Regions from separate parts of the Elstera cyanobacteriorum genome, predicted to be linked through region 2. Evidence: predicted binding sites of a transcription regulator. Region 2 holds the regulator's gene; each other region holds the start of a gene.
What was found. The regulator PhoB, encoded in region 2, activates phosphate uptake and scavenging genes when phosphate is short. The targets are predictions, from matches to a motif close to TNTCATAAAACTGTCA.
Positions count from the first base shown of each region.

Region 1: CHR90_RS08580 (putative hydro-lyase) is a predicted target of PhoB. The motif match lies at 1,300-1,315, and genes of this name have one in related genera.
Region 3: CHR90_RS17110 (UDP-2,3-diacylglucosamine diphosphatase) is a predicted target of PhoB. The motif match lies at 4,486-4,501, and genes of this name have one in related genera.

Region 1 is NZ_NOXS01000031.1:260,645-268,356, forward strand. Features, by position in the region: gene CHR90_RS08570 (methyl-accepting chemotaxis protein) at 1-206, shown strand, start outside; gene CHR90_RS08575 (LysR family transcriptional regulator) at 265-1,149, shown strand; gene CHR90_RS08580 (putative hydro-lyase) at 1,334-2,113, shown strand; gene CHR90_RS08585 (ABC transporter substrate-binding protein) at 2,218-3,465, shown strand; gene CHR90_RS08590 (branched-chain amino acid ABC transporter permease) at 3,486-4,364, shown strand; gene CHR90_RS08595 (branched-chain amino acid ABC transporter permease) at 4,420-5,379, shown strand; gene CHR90_RS08600 (ABC transporter ATP-binding protein) at 5,376-6,104, shown strand; gene CHR90_RS08605 (ABC transporter ATP-binding protein) at 6,088-6,792, shown strand; gene CHR90_RS08610 (hydantoinase B/oxoprolinase family protein) at 6,820-7,712, shown strand, end outside.
Region 2 is NZ_NOXS01000034.1:202,352-210,063, forward strand. Features, by position in the region: gene CHR90_RS15930 (glucosamine kinase nucleotide-binding domain-containing protein) at 1-256, shown strand, start outside; gene CHR90_RS15935 (methyl-accepting chemotaxis protein) at 259-1,821, opposite strand; gene CHR90_RS15940 (methyl-accepting chemotaxis protein) at 2,169-3,866, opposite strand; gene phoB (phosphate regulon transcriptional regulator PhoB) at 4,065-4,775, opposite strand; gene phoU (phosphate signaling complex protein PhoU) at 4,780-5,526, opposite strand; gene pstB (phosphate ABC transporter ATP-binding protein PstB) at 5,550-6,356, opposite strand; gene pstA (phosphate ABC transporter permease PstA) at 6,362-7,669, opposite strand; gene pstC (phosphate ABC transporter permease subunit PstC) at 7,662-7,712, opposite strand, start outside.
Region 3 is NZ_NOXS01000035.1:134,444-142,155, forward strand. Features, by position in the region: gene CHR90_RS17085 (heavy metal translocating P-type ATPase) at 1-1,089, opposite strand, end outside; gene CHR90_RS17090 (heavy-metal-associated domain-containing protein) at 1,265-1,453, shown strand; gene CHR90_RS17095 (rubrerythrin family protein) at 1,505-1,924, opposite strand; gene irrA (iron response transcriptional regulator IrrA) at 2,011-2,442, opposite strand; gene CHR90_RS17105 (glycosyltransferase family 4 protein) at 2,567-3,586, opposite strand; gene CHR90_RS17110 (UDP-2,3-diacylglucosamine diphosphatase) at 3,590-4,408, opposite strand; gene CHR90_RS17115 (diacylglycerol/lipid kinase family protein) at 4,589-5,539, shown strand; gene efp (elongation factor P) at 5,644-6,210, shown strand; gene CHR90_RS17125 (inositol monophosphatase family protein) at 6,298-7,149, shown strand; gene CHR90_RS17130 (OmpA family protein) at 7,244-7,712, shown strand, end outside.

The DNA of each region.
Region 1 (7,712 bases), on a different contig from region 2:
CGACCGGCGATATTGCTCGCCGCATGGCCGATGCGGCGGACGAAACCCATCGGGTGGTCGCGGTTGTCGATGACGTTGGTAAAGCCGGGGAGGGCGCCGCGTCCGCCGCCGCCGCCGCACAAGCCGCCAGCGGCGTTATTCAACGCAGCGCGGCAACCTTAGGGGTGGCGGTCGAGCAATATCTCGAAGACCTGCGCGCGGTTTAGCGTTTGCACCCGTGCCCCCATCGTCTAGCTTGACCGAACGCTGGACGATGGGGCTACCGTGATCGATTTTCGTAATCTCGAAACTTTCTTTTGGGTCGCCAAGCTCGGCAGTTTTCGCGGCACGGCGGAAAAGCTGCACACGACCCAGCCCGCGATTTCCGCGCGCATTGCCCAGCTTGAGGATAATCTGCAAATCCGCCTGCTGAACCGCGAGGGGCGGCGCCCGACCCTGACGGTCAAGGGCGTCGAGCTGCTGGATTACGTCGAACGGCTGCTGGCTTTGCGCGATGAAATGGTTATGGCCGTGACCGACCCGAGCGCCTTGAAAGGCATGGTGCGCCTGGGGTTGTCAGAAACCATCGTTCATACGTGGCTGCCCCGGCTGGTCAAGGAAGTCTATCAGCGGCACCCGCAAATCACGCTCGAAATCTCCGTCGATGTGTCGGTCAATCTGCGCGATGCCTTGCTGGAAGGGCAGCTTGACCTTGCCTTGCTGCTGGGGCCGATCAGCGCGCCGAATGTGACCAATCTGCCGCTCTGTACCTACCCAATCGCCTGGCTGGCCGCGCCCGATCTGGTGAACACCAATGCGCCGCTGTCGCTGGAAGACCTTGCGCAATGGCCGATCATTACCTACGCCCGCGCCTCGCGGCCCTATCATCAGGTGATCGAGCTGTTCAAGCGCAATAATATTCCCGGGGTGCGGGTCTTCGGCAATAGTTCGCTCTCGTCGATCGTCCGCATGACGATGGATTCGATCGGCATCAGCGCGATTCCGCCGACCGTGGTGCAAGAGGAACTGGCGGCGGGGAAATTGCGGATTCTGCCTACGAAAACGGCACTGCCCGATCTGATGTTTACCGCGACTTACGTTAATACGCCCGATAACTCCTTGGCGGTCTTGGTAGCGGCCATCGCGCAGCAGGTGGCGGAGACTGTCTAAAAAGGCAGCAAGGCTGACTATTTAATCAGCGGTCTTTGTTTCGGTTTCACTTTAAACCGCACCTAAACGCAAGTTTTTCTGCTTACTGATAAAAATCATTTATCAAAAACCGTCGAAAAAATAAATTGGACGAATGGGCCTCGCGGATGGCTTCATAAAATTGTCACCGCAGAGGAATCTTGACATGACTGATGTCCAGACAATGTCCGACGCCGCCTCGGTGCGAAAACTGATCCGGTCGGGAGTGATCTCCGGCCATACATCGGGTTTTGCGCCGGGTTATAGTCAGGGAAATGTGGTTATTCTGCCGCAAAAATTTGCCGACGACTTTCGCGAATTCTGTAAACTCAATCCGAAATCCTGCCCTGTTCTTGCCGAATCGAAGCCGGGTGATCCGCGTTTGCCCAGCTTGGGCGCGGGGATCGATATCCGCCACGATCTGCCGCGCTACCGGCTGTTTCATCACGGCGCGCTGACCGGCGAGGCGACGGATATTGCCGATGTCTGGCGCGACGACCTCGTGACCTTCGTCATCGGCTGTTCCTTTACCTTCGAAGCGCCACTGATTGCCGCCGGTATTCCGCTGCGGCATGTGGCGCAAAAGCGCAATGTGGCGATGTATCGGACGAATATTCCGACGACGCCGGCTGGCCCGTTCGCGGGGCCGATGGTTGTCTCCATGCGCCCGCTGAAACCGGCGGACGCCCTGCGCGCTATCGAGATTACCAACCGTTTCCCGGATATGCACGGCGGCCCGGTGCATTTCGGGTTTCCCGAGCAGATTGGGATTACCGACATCGCCACGCCCGATTACGGCGATGCGGTGGCGATTGAAGACGGCGAAGTGCCGGTCTTTTGGGCCTGCGGGGTAACGCCGCAGACCGTGATCCAGGCCGCCCGCCCCGAGTTCTGCATCACCCACTCCCCCGGGTGCATGCTGATCACCGACCTGCGGCACGCGTAATCCCGCCCTAGCACGGCTGATCCCCCACCCGTGCTAGGGCGTGCGCCGCCGCAGGTCGGTTCCTTTCCCCCACGATAAGACGATAAAAAACGGAGGCTTATGTCATGGTGAATGTGAAGACTCTTTTGGCATCGGCGGCTTTGTCCGCTGCATTGGCGCTTCCCGCCTATGCCCAGGTTTCGGAAGTCGTGATCGGCGTCATCGAACCCATGTCGGGCGCGGGCGCCCAGACCGGGATCGACGCCAAGGCGGCGATGGAAACCGCACTCGACATCATTAATGAAGATATTGATATCGGCCTGCCGCTTGGGCCGGGCGCCGGTCTACCGAAACTCGGCGGCGCCAAGATCAAACTGGTGTTCGCCGACCATCAGGCCGACCCGCAAAAGGGCCGCGCCGAAGCCGAACGCCTGATTACCGAAAACAAAGTGTCGGCCATCATCGGCGCCTATCATAGCGCGGTGGCTGCCGTCGTCAGCCAGGTTGCCGAACGCTATCAAGTGCCGTTCCTGGCCGCCGATTCATCTTCGCCCAGCCTGCACCGCCGGAACCTAAAATGGTTCTTCCGCACCTCGGCCCACGATGAAATGTTCTCCCAAGCCATGTTCGATTTCTATAAGGACATGAAGGAAAAGAAGAATATCACCGTCGATCAAGTGGCGATGTTCTATGAAGATACGATCTTCGGCACCGACAGCTCCAATATTCAGCGCAAGCTGGCGGGCGAACGCGGCATTAAGGTTGCGGGCGATATTAAGTATCGCGCCAACAGCCCCTCGCTGACCTCGGAAGTGCAGCAGCTCAAATCCTCCGGCGCACCGGTGCTGATGCCGTCGAGCTATACGACCGACGCGATCCTGCTGCTGAAAACGATGGGCGAGCTTGGCTATAAGCCGCAAGGCATCGTTGCCCAGGCGGCGGGGTTTGCCGAACAGGCCTTCTTGCAAGCCGTTGGCGATAAGGCGGAAGGCATCATCAGCCGCTCCAGCTTCTCGCTCGATCTGTCGGAAAAGCGCCCGATGGTCGCCAAGGTCAATGAAATGTATAAGAAGCGCAGCGGCAAAGACCTGAACGATAATAGCGCCCGCCAGTTGATGGCGGTGTTGGTGATGGCTGATGCGATCGACCGCGCCGGGTCGATCAAGAACGAAGACATTCGTGGCGCCCTGCAAAAGACCGATATTCCGGGCGACAAGACGATCATGCCGTGGGCCAATGTGCGCTTTGACGAAAACGGTCAGAATACTGGCGCCACCCCCGTGCTGATCCAGGTGCAGGACGGCGTTTACCGCTCCGTCTGGCCGTTCGAAACCGCTAGCCGCCCGGTCGTTTGGCCGATCCCGGCCCGCTAATCGGCGCCCGAGACTAGGCCATGACGATATCCGCCATTGCCCAGCTCGTGGCCAGCGGCCTCTTGATCGGTTTGATCTACGCCCTGATCGCGGCGGGCTTGTCCCTGATCTTCGGATTGATGGACGTTGTGAATTTCGCCCACGGCGAATTTTTGATGACGTCCATGTATGTCACTTTCGGATTGTACCTGTTCTTACAGCTCGATCCGATCCTGCTCATGCCGGCGACGGCCCTGGTGATGGCGGCCTTCGGGATCTTCATCTATCGAACCGTCGTCAAACGCGCCCTGGCCGCCAAGGTAAACGCCGGGATGGTGCAGATTTTTGCAACCTTCGGGCTTGCGATCACCATGCGCGGTCTGGCGCAGCTTTTCTGGACGCCGGAGTACCGCAGCATCAAGGACAGCGTGGTCGCCGATAAGACGATCTCGATTGCCGGGGTGTTTCTGCCGGTGCCGCAGCTTGCGGCGGGCGTGGTCTGCCTGCTCGCCTTCCTGGCGCTCTATCTTCTGATCCAGCGCACCGATTTTGGCCGCGCCTTGGAAGCGACCCGCGAGGATAGCGAGGCCGTCAGCCTGATCGGTATCGACCGCCACAAGATTTTCGCGCTCGGCTGGGCGTTGGGGGCGGCGGCGGTCGGCGTTGCCGGGGCGATGCTGGCGACCTTCTACTACGTTCATCCGGGGGTCGGGGCGACCTTCGCGCTCATCGCCTATGTGACGGTCGCGACCGGCGGCTTCGGCAATCTTCTGGGGGCGTTAGCCGCCGGGTTGCTGGTTGGTCTGGTCGAATCCGTCTCGGCGGTGGTGCTGGAACCCGCGCTCAAGCAGCTCGGTATCTTCGCCCTCTATCTCCTCACCGTTCTCCTGCGTCCGCGAGGCCTCTTTGGCAAACTCTAACCTTTGGAGGTCGCTCGACCTTCGCCACCGCCATCTCGCCGCGGGCGCGGTTTTGATGGGGGTTCTCGTCCTGCTGCCCCATGCCATCAGCAGCGTGACCATCCTCAACATTCTGATTTTGACGCTGCTCTATGCCGGTCTGTCGCAGGCGTGGAATATCCTCGGCGGCTATTGCGGACAAATCTCGCTCGGCAATGCGCTGTACTTCGGGATCGGCGCCTATACGTCCACCCTGCTGTTGACCCACCTCGGCGCGTCGCCCTGGTTCGGCATGGTGGTCGGCGGCACCATCGCCGCCGGTCTGGCCCTGCTGATCGGTTGGCCCCTGTTCCGCCTGAAAGGCCATTACTTCGTCATCGCCACCATCGTGATTGCCGAAGGCGCCTTACTGCTGTTCCAATCCTGGCCGTGGGTCGGCGGGACGCTGGGGATCTACATTCCCTTCCTCGGCGATAGCTGGACGATGCTGCAATTCCAGACGGCGAAGCTGCCCTTCTATTATGTCGCCCTCGGCTATGCCGCGCTGCTGTGGCTGGTCACCTACACGGTCGACGGCGGCAAGCTTGGTCACTATTGGCGGGCGATCAAGGACAACCCCGAAGCGGCGCAAAGCCTGGGGGTGAAGATTTTCCCGACCAAGATGCAGGCGGCGGCCCTATCGGCCTTTTTCACCGGCGTTGGCGGGGCTTTCTATGCGCAGTTCGTCAGCTACATCGACCCCGAAAGCGTGATGAACTTCCAGATTTCCTTGCTGATGACTTTGCCCGCCGTGCTGGGCGGCCTTGGCACCCTGTGGGGGCCGGTGGTCGGGGCGGCGGTGTTGATCCCGGTTTCGGAACTCACCCGCTCTTACATCGGCGGCAGCGGCCAGGGCCTCGATCTGATCTTCTACGGCGGTTTGATCATGGTCATCGCGCTGCTGAAGCCGGAAGGTATCGTCGGTCTCTGGGCGGATTTCACCCGGCGCCGCCGTCAATCCCGCCCGTCGCTCGCTTCGCAAAAGGTGACGCCATGAGCCTGCTGCGCGTGGATAAAATCTGTCGGCAATTCGGCGGGCTGGCCGCAAATACCGATGTTTCCTTCAGCTTGGAGGAAGGGGAAATCCTGGGATTGATCGGCCCGAACGGCGCCGGGAAATCCACCCTCTTCTCCATCATCGCGGGGGCCTTGCCCCCAACTTCCGGGCAAGTGTGGTTCGAAGGGAAGAATATCACCGGCCTCGATGCTGCTGCCTGTTGTGCGGCGGGGATCGGGCGGACGTTCCAGGTGGTGCGCAGTTTCGAATCGATGACCGTGCTCGAAAACGTCACGGTTGGCGCCTACAACCGGGCGAAATCGACCAAAGCCGCACAAAAGCTGGCGATGGAAACTTTGGAGTGGACGGGTCTGGCCCCGCAGGCGCATCGGCTGGCGGTGGAACTCACCCCGCCGGAAAAACGCCGGTTGGAAGTGACGCGCGCTCTGGCCACCAAACCGCGCCTGTTGCTGCTTGATGAGGTGATGACCGGGCTAACGCCGACGGAGGCCCAGGCCGGGGTTGAACTGGTCCGTGCCATTCGCCAGAAGGGCATTACCGTGCTGATGGTCGAACACGTCATGGAAATCGTCATGCCGCTGGTGGACCGCGCCGTGGTGCTGAACTTCGGCAAGGTTTTGACCGAAGGTAAGCCGACCGAGGTGATCAAGAATCCCGAGGTGATCAAAGCCTATCTGGGGGACCGCTATGCTCAAGGTCACTGATCTTCAAAGCTCCTACAAGGGCCTGGTCGCCATTCAGGGCATTTCGCTGGAGGTGGGGCAGGGCGAGATCGTCGCCGTTGTCGGCTCCAACGGGGCGGGCAAGAGCACGCTGCTGAAAAGCATCGCCGGGTGGGTGAAGCCGGATCGCGGCGGCGTGTCCTTCAAGGGAACCGATCTGCTGAAACTGCCCGCCCATCAGATTTCCCGCACCGGTGTGGCGCTGGTGCCGGAAGGGCGGCGGCTGTTCCCGAAACTGTCGGTGCGCGACAATCTGATGCTGGGCGGCTATACCAAGGCCAAAGGGGCGGAGCGGGAAGCGCCGCTGGAGTTTATCTTCTCGCTCTTCCCGCGCTTGTCCGAACGGCTGGACCAGCAGGCGGAAACCCTGTCGGGCGGCGAACAGCAGATGTTGGCGATTGGCCGGGCGCTCATGGGGCAACCGAGCCTTTTGATGCTCGACGAACCCAGCCAGGGCATCATGCCGAAGCTGGTCGATGAGCTGCTGGTCGCCGTGCAGCGCATTCGGGATCGTGGGACGACGGTGCTGCTGGTCGAACAGCGGGTGGCTGAATGCCTGGATGTGGCCGACCGCGCCTATGTGCTACAAACCGGCCGCGTTGCGTTGTCCGGTACCTCGTCCGAAGTAGCGGCCGACGACGGCGTGCGTCGCGCCTATCTCGGCATCTGAACAAACTTCAAAAAAAGGAACCTCACCATGCCCGATGGCAAGGCGAACGGGCAGTGGCAATTCTGGATCGACCGGGGCGGCACCTTCACCGATGTCGTCGCCCGGCGGCCCGATGGCCAACTGCTGACAAAGAAGCTGCTCTCCGAAAATCCCGAACGCTACCGCGACGCGGCCTTGCAGGCGATCCGGGAGTTTCTGGGGGTCGCCCCCGGTGCGCCGATCCCGGCGGACCAGATTGCCGCGGTCAAGATGGGCACCACGGTCGCCACCAATGCGTTGCTGGAGCGTAAGGGCGACCGCACGGTTCTGCTGATCACCGAAGGCTTTGGCGATGCCCTGCGCATCGCCTATCAGGACCGGCCGGAGATTTTTGCGCTCGATATCAAACTGCCGGAATTGCTCTACGAGCGGGTGATCGAAGCCAAGGAACGGGTGCGGGCCGATGGCACCGTCGAAACCCCGCTCGACCTTGCGGCGACTAAGGCCGCGCTCGCCGCCGCCTATGCGGATGGGATCCGCTCTTGCGCCATCGTCTTCATGCACGGCTACCGCTATACCGCCTATGAAAAGGCGGCGGCGGAGATCGCGCGGAAAATCGGCTTTACGCAAGTCTCGGTCAGCCATGAGGTCAGCCCGCTGATGAAGCTGGTCGGGCGTGGCGATACCACCGTGGTCGATGCCTATCTGTCGCCGATCCTGCGCCGCTACGTTGATCAGGTGGCGGGCGAATTGGGCGGCACGCGGCTTCTGTTCATGCAGTCGAACGGCGGTTTGACCGACGCCAGCCTGTTTCAGGGCAAAGACTCGATCCTGTCGGGTCCGGCGGGCGGTATCGTTGGGGCGGTGCAATCCACCCTATCGGCCGGGTTCGAGAAGATGATCGGCTTCGACATGGGGGGCACCTCCACCGACGTGTCGCA
Region 2 (7,712 bases):
GGAGGATGCGCTCGCGCAGCTTCTGTTGACCGAGGCAGGGCGCGAAGTGGGGGCGATGGCCGCTGCGGCCGACCCGGACGCCCGTTTGCCCCTGGCGCTGACCGGGCCGCTGGCGCCAGTGCTGGCGCCCTATCTGCCGCCGGAAGCAACCGCCCGCTTGATCGCGCCAGAAGGCACTGCGCTCGACGGAGCGCTGCGCCTGGCCCGCGCCCCGGAACCGCCGCCCGCCGCGCGGGGGCGGCGGCTGGTCGGTTAGGCTTAGGCCGTTTCTTCGATTCGCACGGCGGTAAAGAAGCGGGCGACTTCCTGGCGTAACAAATTGGCTTGAGCGTTCAGGCTGGCAACGGCGGCGGCGATTTCTTTCGACGTCTCGCCGGTCTGCCTGGCGGCCTCGGCCATTTCCTGGGTAATCCCGCTCATGTTTTCGGTGCTTTGGGCCGCTTCATTGACATTACGGGCGATTTCCGATGTTGCGGCGCTTTGCTGTTCGACCGCGCCTTTCACACCCAGGTTCAGCCCATTGATCTGCTCGATGGTGCCCGCGATGGCGGCAATCGCCGCTACCGCATGGCCGGTGGCCGATTGAATGGCGCCGATCTGGCTTTGAATTTCCTCCGTCGCCCGCGCCGTTTGGCCCGCGAGGCTTTTCACCTCCGCCGCCACTACGGCAAAGCCCTTGCCCGCGTCGCCGGCGCGCGCCGCTTCGATGGTGGCATTGAGGGCGAGAAGATTGGTCTGGGCGGCGATATCGGTGATCAGGCTGACCACTTCGCCGATGCGCTGGCTGGCTTCGGACAGAGTATGGACGACCGACCCGGTTTGCTTCGCCTCATCGACGGCGGTCCCGGCAATCGTGGCCGCTTGCCCGATCTGACGGGCGATTTCGCGGATCGAGGCGTTTAGCTCCTCGGTCGCAGACGCAACGGTCTGGACATTGCCGGTCGCCTGATGGGCCGCCGCCGCCACATCGCCGCTGTGGTGACTAGTCAGCGCGGCATTCTGGTTCAGGGTTTCGGAATTCTGCTGCAATTGTTCCGAGGCGGAGACCAGCGAGGTGATGACCTGATCGACGCTGCCGCTAAACCCGGCAATCGCCCGCTCGATCCCCGCTTTGCGGCGTAATTCCGCCTCCGCGTGGCGCTTTTCGTCCGCCGCATGTTGCCGGGCGAGGTCCAATTGCCGGGAATAATCCTGCAAGGCGCGGGCAAGGATGCCGATTTCATCTTTGCGGTCGGTATCGGTGACCGTCAGCGGTTCGGTCGAGGTTTGCAGCACGGTAAAGAGACCCGCGAGATGGCCGACATGGCGCATCTGGCCGCGCACGATCCAGGCGATGATGGCGATACCGAGGGCGGTCATAACCAGGGCGACGACGACATTCTGTTCGATGATGCGCGCGCTCTCGGCTTCCACCCGCTGGAGCGGCACGCCCGCGAACAGAACCGCCATAACCGTGCGGTCAGCCGTCAAAACCGGTTCGTAGCGGCCAAGATAGGCGCGGGAGGAGACCTGCACGATCCCGGTATAGGTCTGTTTCCGGCCAAAAACTGCGTCATAGGTCGGCCCCGGACCCATCTGCGTGCCGATGATGCGCTTGCCTGCCGCATCCAGCGCTGTTGTCGCAATGCGCCGGTCGCCCTGGAAAATCGTTGCGGTGCCGTTGGTCAGGGCGGCGAATTCATCGACAATTGTCGCATCCCCCTCCAGCGGTTTGCCGTTCAGGCCCAATTTACCGTCGGTGATTGCCAGCGTTCCGCGATGGGCGATCAGGGTTTTGAGCAATTGGCCGTTACGCTCCAAAGCATCGGAGGCTTCCGACATTAGTGCATCGCGGACGATGAAATACGAACCGCCGACGATGGCAGCAGATATCAAAAAAGATAAGAGCGAGAATGTTAAAAGAATGCGATTCGTAATGCTCATATTTTTGGCAAATGACTTCATTTCATTCTTTCTTTCGAGAAGGAATTTCGTTTGATCTGTGTATTTTCACAGGCAATTATTAATAAAGAGCGTTTGTGATTGTTAAGTATTTATTTCAATGCACTGTGCGAATTTCGCATGGCTTCGGCCCCTTTCCCATGACATGGATCAACGCACGCAAAAACACCCGGCGCAGGGCCGGGTGTTTGTCATACGCTTGAGGCTGGGAAAACCGGTGCAGCCGATCAGGCGGCCTCGTCTTCCTGCACTTTTTCGAGGAAATCCGCCACTTCCGTCTTCAGGGTTTCCGCCTGGGCCGTCAGGCTACCGACCGCCGACAGCACCTCGCCCGCCATGCTGCCGGTTTCCACAGCGGCGCGGGTGACCGCGATGGTGATTTCCGTCACATTTTGGGTGCTGCTGGCGGCTTCCGTGACATTGCGCGCGATTTCGGAGGTTGCGGCCCCCTGTTCCTCCATCGCGACCTTAACACCGAGGTTAATGTCGTTGATACGCTCGATGGTGCGGGTGATCGTGGTGATCGCCGTCACGGCCTGCTGCGTTGCCTGCTGAATGGCGCCGACTTGGGCCTGAATATCCTCGGTCGCCCGCGCGGTCTGCCCGGCAAGGTTCTTCACTTCCGACGCCACCACGGCAAACCCTTTGCCCGCTTCCCCAGCGCGGGCGGCTTCGATGGTGGCATTCAGTGCCAGCAGATTGGTTTGCGCGGCGATTTCGGAAATCAGCCCCACAACCTCGCCAATCCGCTGCCCAGCGTCGGACAAGGTGCGGACGATGCTGCCCGTTTGCTCGGCCTCCGTTACAGCGGTTCCGGCGATGGCGGCGGCTTCGGCGACCTGGCGGTTGATCTCCCGGATCGAGGCGTTGAGTTCTTCGGAGGCCGAGGCGACGGTTTGCACATTGGCGGTTGCCTGTTCGGCGGCAACCGCGACCTCGTTGCTTTGTTCGGAGGTCATCATGGCATTGCCGTTAACTGTTTCGGCATTCTGCTGCAATTGCGCGGCGGCGGAGACCACCGTGGCCACAACGCCGTCGATGCTATTGCCGAAATCGGCGATGGCCATTTCCAGGGCCATCTTGCGGGCAATCTCTTGCTTGATCTTGCGCGCTTCTGCAGCGGCGTGCTGGCGGGCCATGTCGAGTTGCCGCGAGTAGTCGGCCAGCGCCCGCGCCAGGGCGCCGATTTCGTCGCGTCGGTTCGTTTCAGCGGGCGTCAGAATGCGTGGATCGCTTTGCAAGGTGGCAAACAGATCGGTCAAATGCGAGACGCGGCGCAGTTGCGAGCGGACGACGAGGGCGACGATAGCGCTGCCCAAGATTAGGGCCAAGGCGGCGCCGATCAGATTTTCCTGCAGGATGGTGGCGCTTTCGGCAGCGACCACGGCGGTCGGTTCGCCAACGAATAGAATGCCGATCACCTCGCCCGCCCCATCCAGGATCGGATCATAGACCGCCAGATAGGGTTTGCCGAAAATATCGACCGGGCCGCTATAGGTGCGTTTGTCGCGGAAGATACTGTCATAGGCCGGGCCTTGCGCCAGCTTGGTGCCGATGGCGCGGCCCCCATCGGGCTTTTGAACGGTCGTGGAGATCCGTTCGTCCTTCTGGAAGATCGTTGCTACCCCGCCCGATAGTTTACTGACCGCATCGACCAAGGTCGCATCGCCCGCAAGCGGCAGCCCGGACAGGGTAAGGTGCCCGCCGACCAGCTCGAACCGGCCGCCGCGCTCGGCAACCAACAGTTTCATCACCTCAAGGCCCCGATTGACGTCGGCCTGTACGTCATGGACCAGGGCCGCACGGATCACGCGATAGGCGTTAAGGGTAATCGCCCCCGCCAGGATCGCGGCCAAAGCGACGAAGGTCAGGATCAGGCGTTGCTGAACGCCAAGCCCTGCAAAGGAAAAACGACTGGTCGTCATAGGGCGGCCCTCCGGGCGGGGTTCCCGATGGGGATCGGGAAAAGCTGTAAATTTCCCGTATATTTTACTATTTTTAAATAAATATCGACTAGGTATTTTTCAGACATGACGTGCATTGGTTGCATGCCTGCGAAAAGGCCAGGGCGGTTTCCCGTCCTGGCCTTTCAATTTTCCGTTGAAAACTGGCGCCGAAGACCCTCAGCCCGTGGCATCCACCGTTTCATCCAGCGCATAACCCGCCGAGCGGACGGTGCGCACGATGTCGGTTTCCCCCTCGCCATTCAGGGCTTTGCGCAGGCGGCGGATGTGAACGTCCACCGTGCGCGGCTCGACGTAGACATCGGCGCCCCACACCGCATCCAGCAATTGTTCGCGGCTGAACACCCGGCCTGGATGCTCCATCAGATAGCGCAGTAGCCGGAATTCGGTCGGCCCGAGGTGAATGTCGCGGTTGTTCCGGCGCACGCGATGCGCTGCCAGATCGAGCATGACATCGGCGAAATTCAGGCTTTCGCCATCCACCGACGGGCGGGTGCGGCGCAGCACAGCCTTGACGCGGGCGATCAGTTCCGAGACCGAGAACGGCTTCGTCACATAATCGTCCGCCCCGCTATCAAGGCCCCGGATCTTGTCGCCTTCCTCACCGCGCGCCGTCAGCATGATGATCGGGGTCGCGCGCGCCGTCGGCAGGCGGCGCAACCGGCGACAGACTTCGATGCCCGACAGCATCGGCAGCATCCAGTCGAGCAGCACCAGATCGGGGTTCTGCTCGGCGGCGATGATCAGCGCTTCCTCGCCATCCGCGGCAGTACAAACCCGGAAGCCTTCGCGTTCCAGATTGTAGCGTAGCAGTGTGGCAATGGCGGTTTCGTCTTCGACCACCAGGACTAACGGTGTGACGGGCGACATGCCCTTAGTTCCCTTTGCTGTCGGCAGCCACGAAGGTTTCACCCTTCTCGGTCATCGCGGTTACGCTCGACAGGTCGCCCTTGGCGCGCTCTTCCGCTGGAACCTTACCGCGCACGATGTAATAGATCGTTTCGGCGATATTGGTGGCATGGTCGCCCATCCGCTCCAGGTTCTTCGACATGAAGAGTACATGGGTGCAGGCGGTGATGTTGCGCGGGTCTTCCATCATATAGGTCAGAAGCTCGCGGAACAGCGACGTGTAGAGTTCATCCACTTCCGTATCGCGTTCACGGATCGCGGCGGCGCGGTCGGCGTTACGGTCGGCATAGGCATCCAGCACGTCATTGACGATGCTCTGGACGATCTTGCCCATGCGTAGCACGCCCGCCGCCGGTTTGACGGTCGGCGAGACGTTCAGCGCCAGGGTGCGTTTGGCGATATTGGCGGCGTAATCGCCGATCCGCTCGAGATCGGTCGCAATGCGCAGCGACGCAACAACGGTGCGCAGGTCGGATGCCATCGGCTGGCGCAGGGCCAGCATGCGCACGACCTGTTCGTCAATCTCGTGATGCAGTGCATCGACCTGACCGTCGTTGGCGACGACGGCGGAGGCTAATTGGCTGTCGCGCTTATTCATCGCCTGCAAAGACTGGGCGATCTGGGCTTCCACCAGCCCACCCATCTGCATGATCGACTTATGCAGCGCGCGCAGCTCTTCGTCGAAGGACGAAACGATATGTTCATTCGACATGATCTATTCCTTCTGCCCCCGGCTTAGCCGAAGCGGCCCGTGATGTAGCCCTGGGTGCGCTCGTCGTTCGGATTGGTGAAAATCTGCGCGGTATCGCCGACTTCGACCAGATCCCCGAGATGGAAGAAGGCGGTGCGCTGCGACACGCGCGCGGCCTGCTGCATCGAGTGGGTGACGATGACGATGGTGTAATTGCTGCGCAGTTCGTCGATCAACTCTTCGATCTTCGCAGTGGCAATGGGATCGAGCGCCGAGCAGGGCTCATCCATCAGAATAACCTCGGGATCGACCGCAATGGCGCGGGCGATGCACAGGCGCTGCTGCTGACCGCCCGAAAGCCCGGTGCCGCCTTCGTGCAGACGGTCCTTCACTTCTTTCCACAGACCGGCACGTTCCAGTGACCGCTGGACGACCGCATCGGTTTCTTCGCGGTTACGGACGAGGCCGTGGATACGCGGGCCATAGGCGACATTATCGTAGATCGACTTCGGGAAGGGGTTCGGCTTTTGGAACACCATCCCCACCCGGGCGCGCAGTTGCACGACATCGATACTTGGATCGTAGATATCCTGCTTGTCGAGCAGGATGGTCCCGCCGACGCGGCAGCCTTCGATCACATCGTTCATGCGGTTCAGCGTGCGCAGGAAGGTCGATTTCCCGCAGCCCGACGGGCCGATCAGCGCCGTTACCTCATGTTCGCGCACATCTAGGCTGATCTTATTCAGCGCCCGCTTTTCGCTGTAGTAAACCTCGACGTCCGAGGCTTTCATCTTTACGTGCTTGGCAGCGCCATTCACGGCAGCAGCGGTTTTCGTTTCGGTCGCCAACATGGGGATTACCACTTCCGTTCGAATTTCTTGCGGAGGAAAATCGCAATCGCGTTCATGACCAGCAGGAAGGCCAGTAGAACCATGATCGCGGCGGAGGTCTTTTCAACGAAGCCCCGTTCCGGGCTATCGGCCCACAGGTAGATCTGCACCGGCAGCACCGTTGCGGCCTGGGTGAAGCCCTGGGGAATATCGACGATAAAGGCGACCATGCCGATCATCAGCAGTGGGGCGGTTTCGCCCAGCGCATGGGCCATCGACAGGATCGTCCCGGTCAGGATGCCCGGCATTGCCAGCGGCAGCACGTGATGCGTGACCACCTGCACCCGGCTGGCCCCAAGCCCGAGGGCCGCTTGCCGGATCGACGGCGGCACGGCACGCAAGGAGGCGCGGGAGGCGATGATGATGATCGGCAAGCTCATCAGCGCCAGCACGACGCCACCGACAACCGGGGCAGAGCGGGGCAGGCCGAAGACATTGAGGAAGACCGCGAGGCCGAGCAGACCGAAGACGATGGAAGGAACCGCGGCGAGGTTGTTGATGTTCACCTCGATGATATCCGTCCAGCGGTTCTTCGGGGCGAACTCTTCAAGATAGATCGCCGCCATTACCCCGAGCGGGAAGGCGATAATCAGCGTTACCGCCAAGGTCAGGAAGGAGCCAATGATGGCGCCGCCAACCCCCGCCAGTTCCGGCTGACGGCTATCGCCGCTGGAGAGGAACCAAATGTTCAGGCTGCGGTGCACCTTGCCGTCGGCGCGCAGCGTTTCGAACCAGGCGATCTGCTGCGGCGACAGGCGGGCCTCGCCGCCCTTCGGCGTTTTACCGAAATGGCCCTTGGCGTACATGTCGTAGTCCGACGCGACCGGCACTTTAATCGTCACTTGCTGACCGATGAGTGCCGGGTTCGCCAGAACCTTATCGCGAATGTCATCGCCGGCGCCGTTGGAGAGCAGGGTGTAGAGCGCGCGGGTCTGGCTACGGTCGGTTACATCCGGGAACAGGCTGCGCAGCCCGGCGCGGGCGATGCCCTGGAAGTCGCCGGTTCGCATGTCGTCCGGGTTGCGCTTGCCGCCAGGATCGGCCATTGCCGGATCGATGGTGACCGTCAGCGTCAGGGTGGTCGCCGTGAAGGCGGTATACCCTTGGCTGACGATGCTCCAAAGCAGCACGGCCAGCGCAAGCATCGAGACTAGGATGGCGGCCAGCCCGTAACCGCGGAACCGCTTTTCAGCCGCATATCGCCGCTTCAAGCGCTTGGTAGCCTCGTCGGTGGCGTGAACACCGAGGGCGGGGCGTTCGACGATATCAGTCATATTTTTCCCGATATTTGCGGACAACGGCCAGAGCGATGACGTT
Region 3 (7,712 bases), on a different contig from region 2:
GGTCAGCAGCGCAATCGTCAGGATCGCCGGAACGAACCAACGCGCCACCTGATCGGCCAAAGCCTGGATCGGCAGTTTGCCGCCCTGCGCCGCTTCGACCGACCGAACGATCTGGGCCAGCACCGTATCCGCCCCGACCGCCACCGCTTCAATCACCAGGGCGCCGGATTGATTGACGGTGCCGCCGGTGATGCGGTCGCCGAGGTGTTTGGCCACCGGCAACGGTTCGCCGGTCAGCATCGATTCGTCGATCAGGCTGGTGCCCTCGCGAACAATGCCATCGACCGGCACCCGCTCGCCGGGCCGCACCTCAATCTGCGCCCCAAGCGCGAGGCTGGCGACGGGCCGTTCTTCGACGCCAGAAGCGGTGCGCACCCGCGCGGTTTTCGGGGTCAGGCCGACCAGTTTGGCGATGGCGTCGCTGGCCCGGCCCTTGGCGCGCGCTTCCAGCGACCGCCCGACCAGCACCAAGGTGATGATCGTCGCCGCCGCTTCGAAATAGAGATGCGCCGCCGCTTCGGGGATCAGCCCCGGCGCCAGGGCAACGAGGGCGGAAAAGCCAAAGGCGGCCAATGTGCCGACAGCAACGAGCGCATTCATATCCGGCGCGGCATGGCGCAGGGTGGTAAAACCAATGCGATAAATCCGCCGCCCCGGCCCCAACATCACCAACAGCGTCAGCGCCCCTTGCAGCGCGGCGTTCCAGCCCAGCCCGAGCGTCGCCATCAGCCAATGATGAAAGGCCGGGATCACATGGGCGCCCATCCCCAGCACAATGACCGGCACCGATAGGATCGCCGCGCGGACGGCATCGCGCCGCAGGTCCGCCGCTTCGGCACGGCGCTTGGCGCTCAGGTCTTCCGGCGGGGCGCGGTCAAGGAGCGGCGCCGCTTCGAACCCCGCACTATCGACCGCCTCGACCAAGGCCGCCAGCGTCACCCCAGGCGCCGCCCGCACCTCCGCCCGTTCGGTGGCAAGGTTGACCGCCGCCTGGGCTACGCCCGGAACCGCTTGCAAGGCCCGCTCGACCCGCCCAACGCAGGACGCGCAGGTCATGCCCGAAATCGCTAATGTCATGGGGGCCGTCATAGCGCCCGCCTCCCTCGTTCAGAAACCGACTGCGCAGAGCATCCAGCCTCCCATCATTGGAAGGTCAAGCGGATTTCTGCGCGGATCCGACCCGCGCGGCGGGCGGGGGTTTTCGATTGACCTTGCCATTGGGGGAAGGTGCACCCTACACCAAACCCAAGAAGGAGAGTGTTCGATGGACCTAGTATTGAAAGATATGACCTGCGGCGGCTGCGCTAAGGCCGTCACGCGCATCGTCACCAAGCTCGACCCCGAGGCAAAGGTGGAGATTGATTTGCCGACCCAGAAGGTCGCCATCCTCAGTCAACTGCCGGAAGCCGATGTGCGGCTGGCGCTCAGCCGCGGCGGATTTCCACCCGCATAAATCAGCAACGGGGGCCAATCGGCCCCCGTGGTTTATTAGCCCCCAGGTTTATCAGCCCATCGTCTCTAGGGCTTTCTGGAAGCGCCCGGCGTGGGATTTCTCGGCCTTCGCCAGGGTTTCGAACCATTGGGCGATTTCCTCAAACCCCTCGTCGCGCGCCATTTTGGCCATCGATGGGTACATTTCGCTATGCTCATAGGTTTCGCTAGCGATGGCCGAGCGCAGGTTATTCTCCGTCGAGCCGATGGGCAGGCCGGTGATCGGGTCGCCCACGGCCTCGAGAAACTCAAGATGCCCGTGCGCATGGCCGGTTTCCCCTTCCGCCGTCGAGCGGAAGACGGCGGCGACATCGTTATAGCCTTCGATATCGGCCTGCTGGGCGAAATAGAGATAGCGGCGGTTGGCCTGGCTTTCGGTTGCGAAAGCCGCCTTCAGATTGGCTTCGGTCTTAGTGCCGCGTAAGCTGGACATAGGCTTCCCCAGGGTTAAGCAAGAGACCCCGCTTATATAGCGCGTCGCCCCGCTTTTTGCGCCCGCGAAATCAGGAAGCCTGAGGATTAAGCCCGCTTCAGCCGGATAATCACATCCACCCGTTCCACCCGCGTGCCGTCTGGCGCATCGGGTAGGCCGGGAATGGCATCGGCCAGCACATTGGCGCTGGGGCCGTGGATATCCATCAGGCGCGCATCATCTTCGAAGAAGAAGTGAAAATGTTCGCTGGTATTGGTATCGAAATAGCAGCGCCCGGCTTCGACCACCACTTCGCGCAGCAGCCCCGCTTCGGTAAACTGGTGCAGCGTATTATAGACGGTAGCGACAGACACGCGGATGCCCGCCGTTAGCGCCTCGCCGTGCAATTGCTCCGCCGTCACGTGCCGATCCTCACCGTGGAACAGCAACCCGCCGAGGGCCAACCGCTGCCGCGTCGGGCGCAGGCCAACCGTGCGCAGCCGTTCGATCAGCGCGGCTTCGGCGGGGTTGGCGGCCATCGCTTCCTCCGACACATCGGTATCGAGGGGCTGCGCGGCGTTCGAGGGGGCAACAATCTGCGTCATGATTGCGTAACTATAGCAGGGCTGCGTTAGTTTGCAATCATTCTAATCTGCGCGTCTGCTATGCCCGCGCTTCCTCCCGGATCAGCGCCAACGCATCAAGGAACTGGCGGGCGGCGGCGGGCCAGGAGTAGCGCAGCGCATGCTCCCGGCAGGCCGCACGATCGACTTTAAGGGCCGCGAGAGCAGCGTCCCGCAGGTCTTCGCTCAGGGCGCCCACGGGCTGATCGGCCTCGCTCAGAATATCGCGCGGCCCCGTTACCGGATAGGCCGCCACCGGCACACCGCAGGCCAAGGCTTCCAGCACGACGAGGCCGAACGTATCGGTCCGGCTGGGAAACACGAAAACATCGGCGGCGGAATAAGCGCGCGCCAACTCTTCCCCATGTTTGGCGCCGATGAAATGGGCGGCGGGAAACTGTTTTTGCAGTTCTTCCCGCTGCGGCCCATCGCCAACGATCAGCTTCGAGCCCGGTAGATCGAGTGCCAGAAAGGCGCCGATATTCTTTTCCACCGCAACCCGCCCAACATAGGCGAAAACTGGCTTCGGCAGATCGAGCGGCAGCGGTTCGCGCGGGCGAAACAGCTCGAGATCGGCCCCGCGCGAAAAGCGCACGATATTGCGAAAGCCGCGCTGGCTAAGTTCCGCCTCAAGGCTCGGCGTCGCGACCATCACCCGATCGGCAGCATTATGGAAGCGGCGCAGGAACGCATAGCTCCAGGCCGCCGGAATGCCGGTGCGCGCGTGCAGATACTCGGGGAACTTCGTATGGAACGATGTGGTGAAGGGCCAACGGCGCTTCTTTGCCAGCTTTTTACCCGCCATGCCCAAGGGGCCTTCGGTCGGCAAGTGCAGGGCGTCGGGCTGAAACGCATCCAGCAACGCCGCCAGTCGCTTCGTCGGAAACAGCGCGAGGCGGATTTCCGGGTAGGTCGGGCAAGGAATGGTGCGGAAGCGGTCAGGGCCGATCACCTCCACCACATGGCCTTCGCTTTCAAGCTCGCGGCGGACCGTATCGAGCGTCCGCACAACCCCGTTGACCTGGGGAAACCAGGCGTCGGTCACAATCGCAATGCGCATGAATTATCGGGCCATTAAGTTAGCGGTGGAAGCGACGGGCTGGCGGCCGGGGTGCCAGCCGAACAATTGACGCATTTCGGCCCAATGAAGAATTTCGAGCCGCCCGTCGAAATGTTCGACCAAGGCGGTGCAACTTTCGACCCAATCACCATCATTGCAGTAAAGCACGCCCTGAATGTCGCGCATTTCGGCGTGGTGAATGTGACCGCAGACGATGCCGTCGAAGTTCCGGCGTTTGGCCTCTTCGGCCAGCGCGTCTTCGAAGCGGGAGATATATTCAACGGCGTTTTTTACGCGCTGCTTCAGGTACTGCGACAGCGACCAATAGGAGAAGCCCAGTTTGTGCCGGGCGACATTGAACCAATGATTGACGCTGAGCACGACGTTATAAGCCCAGTCGCCTAAGTAGGCGAGCCACTTGGCGTAGCGGATCACTCCGTCGAACTGATCGCCGTGAATAACCAGCAGCCGCTTTCCGGTCGCGGTCACATGCACCGCCTCGTCCAGCACCGTGACGCCGCCGAACTGCATGTCGCAATAATCGCGCAGCGCCTCGTCATGATTGCCCGGAATATAGATGACCTTGGTGCCCTTGCGCGCCTTGCGCAGCATCTTCTGCACCACGTCATTATGGCTCTGCGCCCAAAACCACGAGCGTTTTAGCCGCCAACCATCGACAATATCACCGACGAGATAGAGGTAATCGGAGTCGGTGAACTTCAAAAAATCCAACAGCGCATCGGCCTTGCAGCCGCGTGTGCCAAGGTGAATGTCCGAGATCCAAATGGCCCGGTACTGGGTAATGCCAACTTCTGCGTCCATACCGCCGCCTGCACATCGTGCTTCTGATTCTCACCTTTCTGCCAGCCGCTGATGACATGTTTTTGACGGTTGTATAATTTCATTAAACCGTCGTCTTACGGTCACGGATTTGTCGCGCCTCGCCCGGCTTTTGGAGCGCGACGACCGACCCCGCCCCAACCGCATAGGATGGACCGGCCGATGGATGGCAGCGTTTTGGAAGCCTCCCCTCTCTCTGCGACCCGCAATCGCCCCTTGCGGATTATCGTCAATCCGACAGCGGGCCAGGCGCGCGGCGCGCGGCTGAAACGGTCGCTGGATCGGCTGACCGCCGCCGGAACCCAGTGGGATATCGTCGAAACCCAAGCGCGCGGCGATGCCGAGGCCCTGGCCCGCGCCCTGGCCGAGGCCGGGGAGGTCGGGGCGATTATCGCGGCGGGCGGCGACGGGACGATCAATGAAGCGATCAACGGCGTGATGGCGGCGCAACGCCACGGCGCCCCCGTGCCGCCCTTCGGCCTTCTACCGCTCGGCACCGCCAATGTGCTGGCGGGTGAGCTTGGTATCGACACGCCGGAAACGGCAGCGGCAGCGTTGCTCTCGGGCCAGACGCGCAAAATCGCCCTCGGCCTCTGCGAAACCCCGGATGGGGCGCGCCGCTATTTTTCGATGATGGCGGGCGTTGGGTTTGATGCCCATGTGGTCGCCGGGATCGATCCGGCGCTTAAACGCCGCTTCGGCAAGGGCGCTTATGTGTGGCAGACGCTGAAAGAATGGCTGGCGTTGAAACCCGCGCGCTACACGCTGGGCGACGGGCGGGATGCTAGCTCTCTCATTCTCGCCAATGGGCATTTTTACGCCGGGCGCTTTACCGTTGCGCCCGAAGCCAACCTCGATGATCCGGCACTGATTGCGGCGCGCTTTACAAAGGGGGGTCGCCTCGCCACCGCGCTTTACGCCGCCGCCCTGCCGTTTGGGCTGCTGCCACATTTACCCAGTGTGAAGCGCGAGCGCATCACGCACGTGTCGGTCAATGGCCCTGCGGGCGAACCGGTGCAGGCCGATGGCGATACCATCGCCACCCTGCCCGTGACCTTTACATTAGCGCCGGAACGGCTGACGATCTTCGCCGCGCCCCGCGCCCGGGCATAGGGGGGGCGCGTTTCCGGCGCTTTCCTGTGATTGCCCTGCTGGCCGTAAGCTGTTAGGGTCCGCGCCGCCTTACTTTCAAGACAGCTTTACAACGGGTTTTTCCGATGAAAATCAACGCCAACGAACTGCGCCAGGGCAATGTGATCGAGACCGAAACCGGCCTCTGGGCGATTCTGAAGGCCAATCACGTCTCGCCCGGTAAGGGTGCGGCCTTCGTTCAGGTGGAAATGCGCAACCTGCGTACCGGCATTAAGCGCGACGATAAGTTCCGCTCGGGCGAGAGCGTGGAGCGCGTGCGCATCGACGAAGAAGATTTCACCTTCCTGTTCGGCGACGATACGGCGCTGACCTTCATGAACCCGGAAACCTACGACCAATTGCCGGTTCCGCTGGAACTGCTGGGCGATAAGGCCGGCTTTCTGCAGGATGGCATGAAGGTTCAGATTTCGCTGTACGAAGGCACGCCGATCAGCGTTTCCCTGCCGCAGCATGTGGTGCTGGAACTGGTGGAAGCCGATCCGGTGGTGAAGGGCCAGACGGCCTCGTCCTCCTACAAGCCCGGCAAGCTGGAAAACGGCATGCGCATCATGATCCCGCCCCATGTGGAAGCCGGGATCAAAGTTGTGGTTGCGACGGAAGATTGCTCTTACGTCGAACGCTTCAAGGGCTAAGATAAGCGCGGCGCGCCTTGCGCCGCCATTCAACTTTATCAGCGCGGATCGGGACGCCCGGTCCGCGTCGTTCTTTGAAAGGGTGGGATCATGGCGCGGTCGGCCATCATTACGGTTATGACCAAGGCGGCGGAAAAGGCTGCCATTCGTCTGGTGCGTGATTTCGGGGAAGTCGAAAAACTACAGGTCAGCCGGAAGGGCGTGGCCGATTTCGTTTCCCAGGCCGACCTGAAGGCGGAAGAAACCCTGCGCGCCGAGCTGGAAAAGGCCCGCCCGGGCTATGGTTTCCTGCTGGAAGAAGGCGGCGAGGTGAAGGGCGACGGCGTGAACCGTTGGATCATCGATCCGCTCGACGGTACCGTGAACTTCCTGCACGGCATTCCGCATTTCTCCATCTCCCTTGCGCTAGAGCGCGAGGGGGAGATTATCGCGGGCGTCATCCTCGACCCAGTGAAGCACGAGCTGTTCCATGCCGAAAAGGGCGGTGGGGCCTTCCTCAATGATTTCCGCCTGCGCGTCTCCGCCCGCCGCGACCTGCCGACCGCCGTGGTTGGCTGCTGGTTGCCGGTGGCCGGGTCGTCGGGCCACGAGAAAATCTTGAAGCAGGTTTCCGCCGTCATGCCACAGACCGGTGGGATTCGCTGCTTCGGTGGCGCGGCGCTGAACCTCGCCTATGTGGCGGCGGGGCGCCTCGACGGCTATTGGGAAGAAGGGCTGAAGCCCTGGGATATGGCCGCTGGGATGCTGATGGTGAAGGAAGCCGGGGGCTATGTCTCCGACATTACCGGCGGCACCCGGATGATGGCGACCAGCAGCGTCGTTGCCGCCAATGATCAGCTTCACCATAAGCTCGGCCAATTGTTGCGGAAAGCGACCCCGCCGGCTGTCAAAGCCGCCCCGAAACCCGAGGCTGCCGCTGAAGATCCGACCAAAGCCTAAGCGCAGACTGGATTTTCAGCCGCCCGGCGCGTAGGCTTCGCGCCGGATTGACCGGTTGGTCACACTGGGGTTGCTGGGAAGGGAGAGGCACGGCATGCGCAAACCGCAGACGAGGATAGGGGTACCCTTACTGTCCGGCGTTTTGCTGCTCGGCGTCGCTTTTCCCGCCGCCGCCCAACTCTATGGCGCGGGCCGCAACAGCGGCGCGGTCGTGATCGACGAAGACGTCTTATCGAGCCTCGGCGGCGCGGGTCCGCGCCCGGGGGTCGGTGTCGGCTATCTTCCGGCCCCGCCCGCTCCGCCGCGCAGCAAGATCAATCAGGTGCCGCCGCCGAAAGCCAAGCCCGCGCCGGTGGCGATTGCGGTGCCGCCTGCCCCGCCTGCGTCCCCCGTAGCCCCTCCGGCCCCGCCCCCCGCTGTGGCACCGGTCACGGCCACGGTTCCGCCGACAGCGGCGCCCGATGCCCCCGCCATTCCGGCCTCGGCCCCACCGATGCCGCTGACGCCGGACCCGACCCCCCTCCCACAGACGGCAGCAAAACCGCAGACGCCGAAGCCCGATC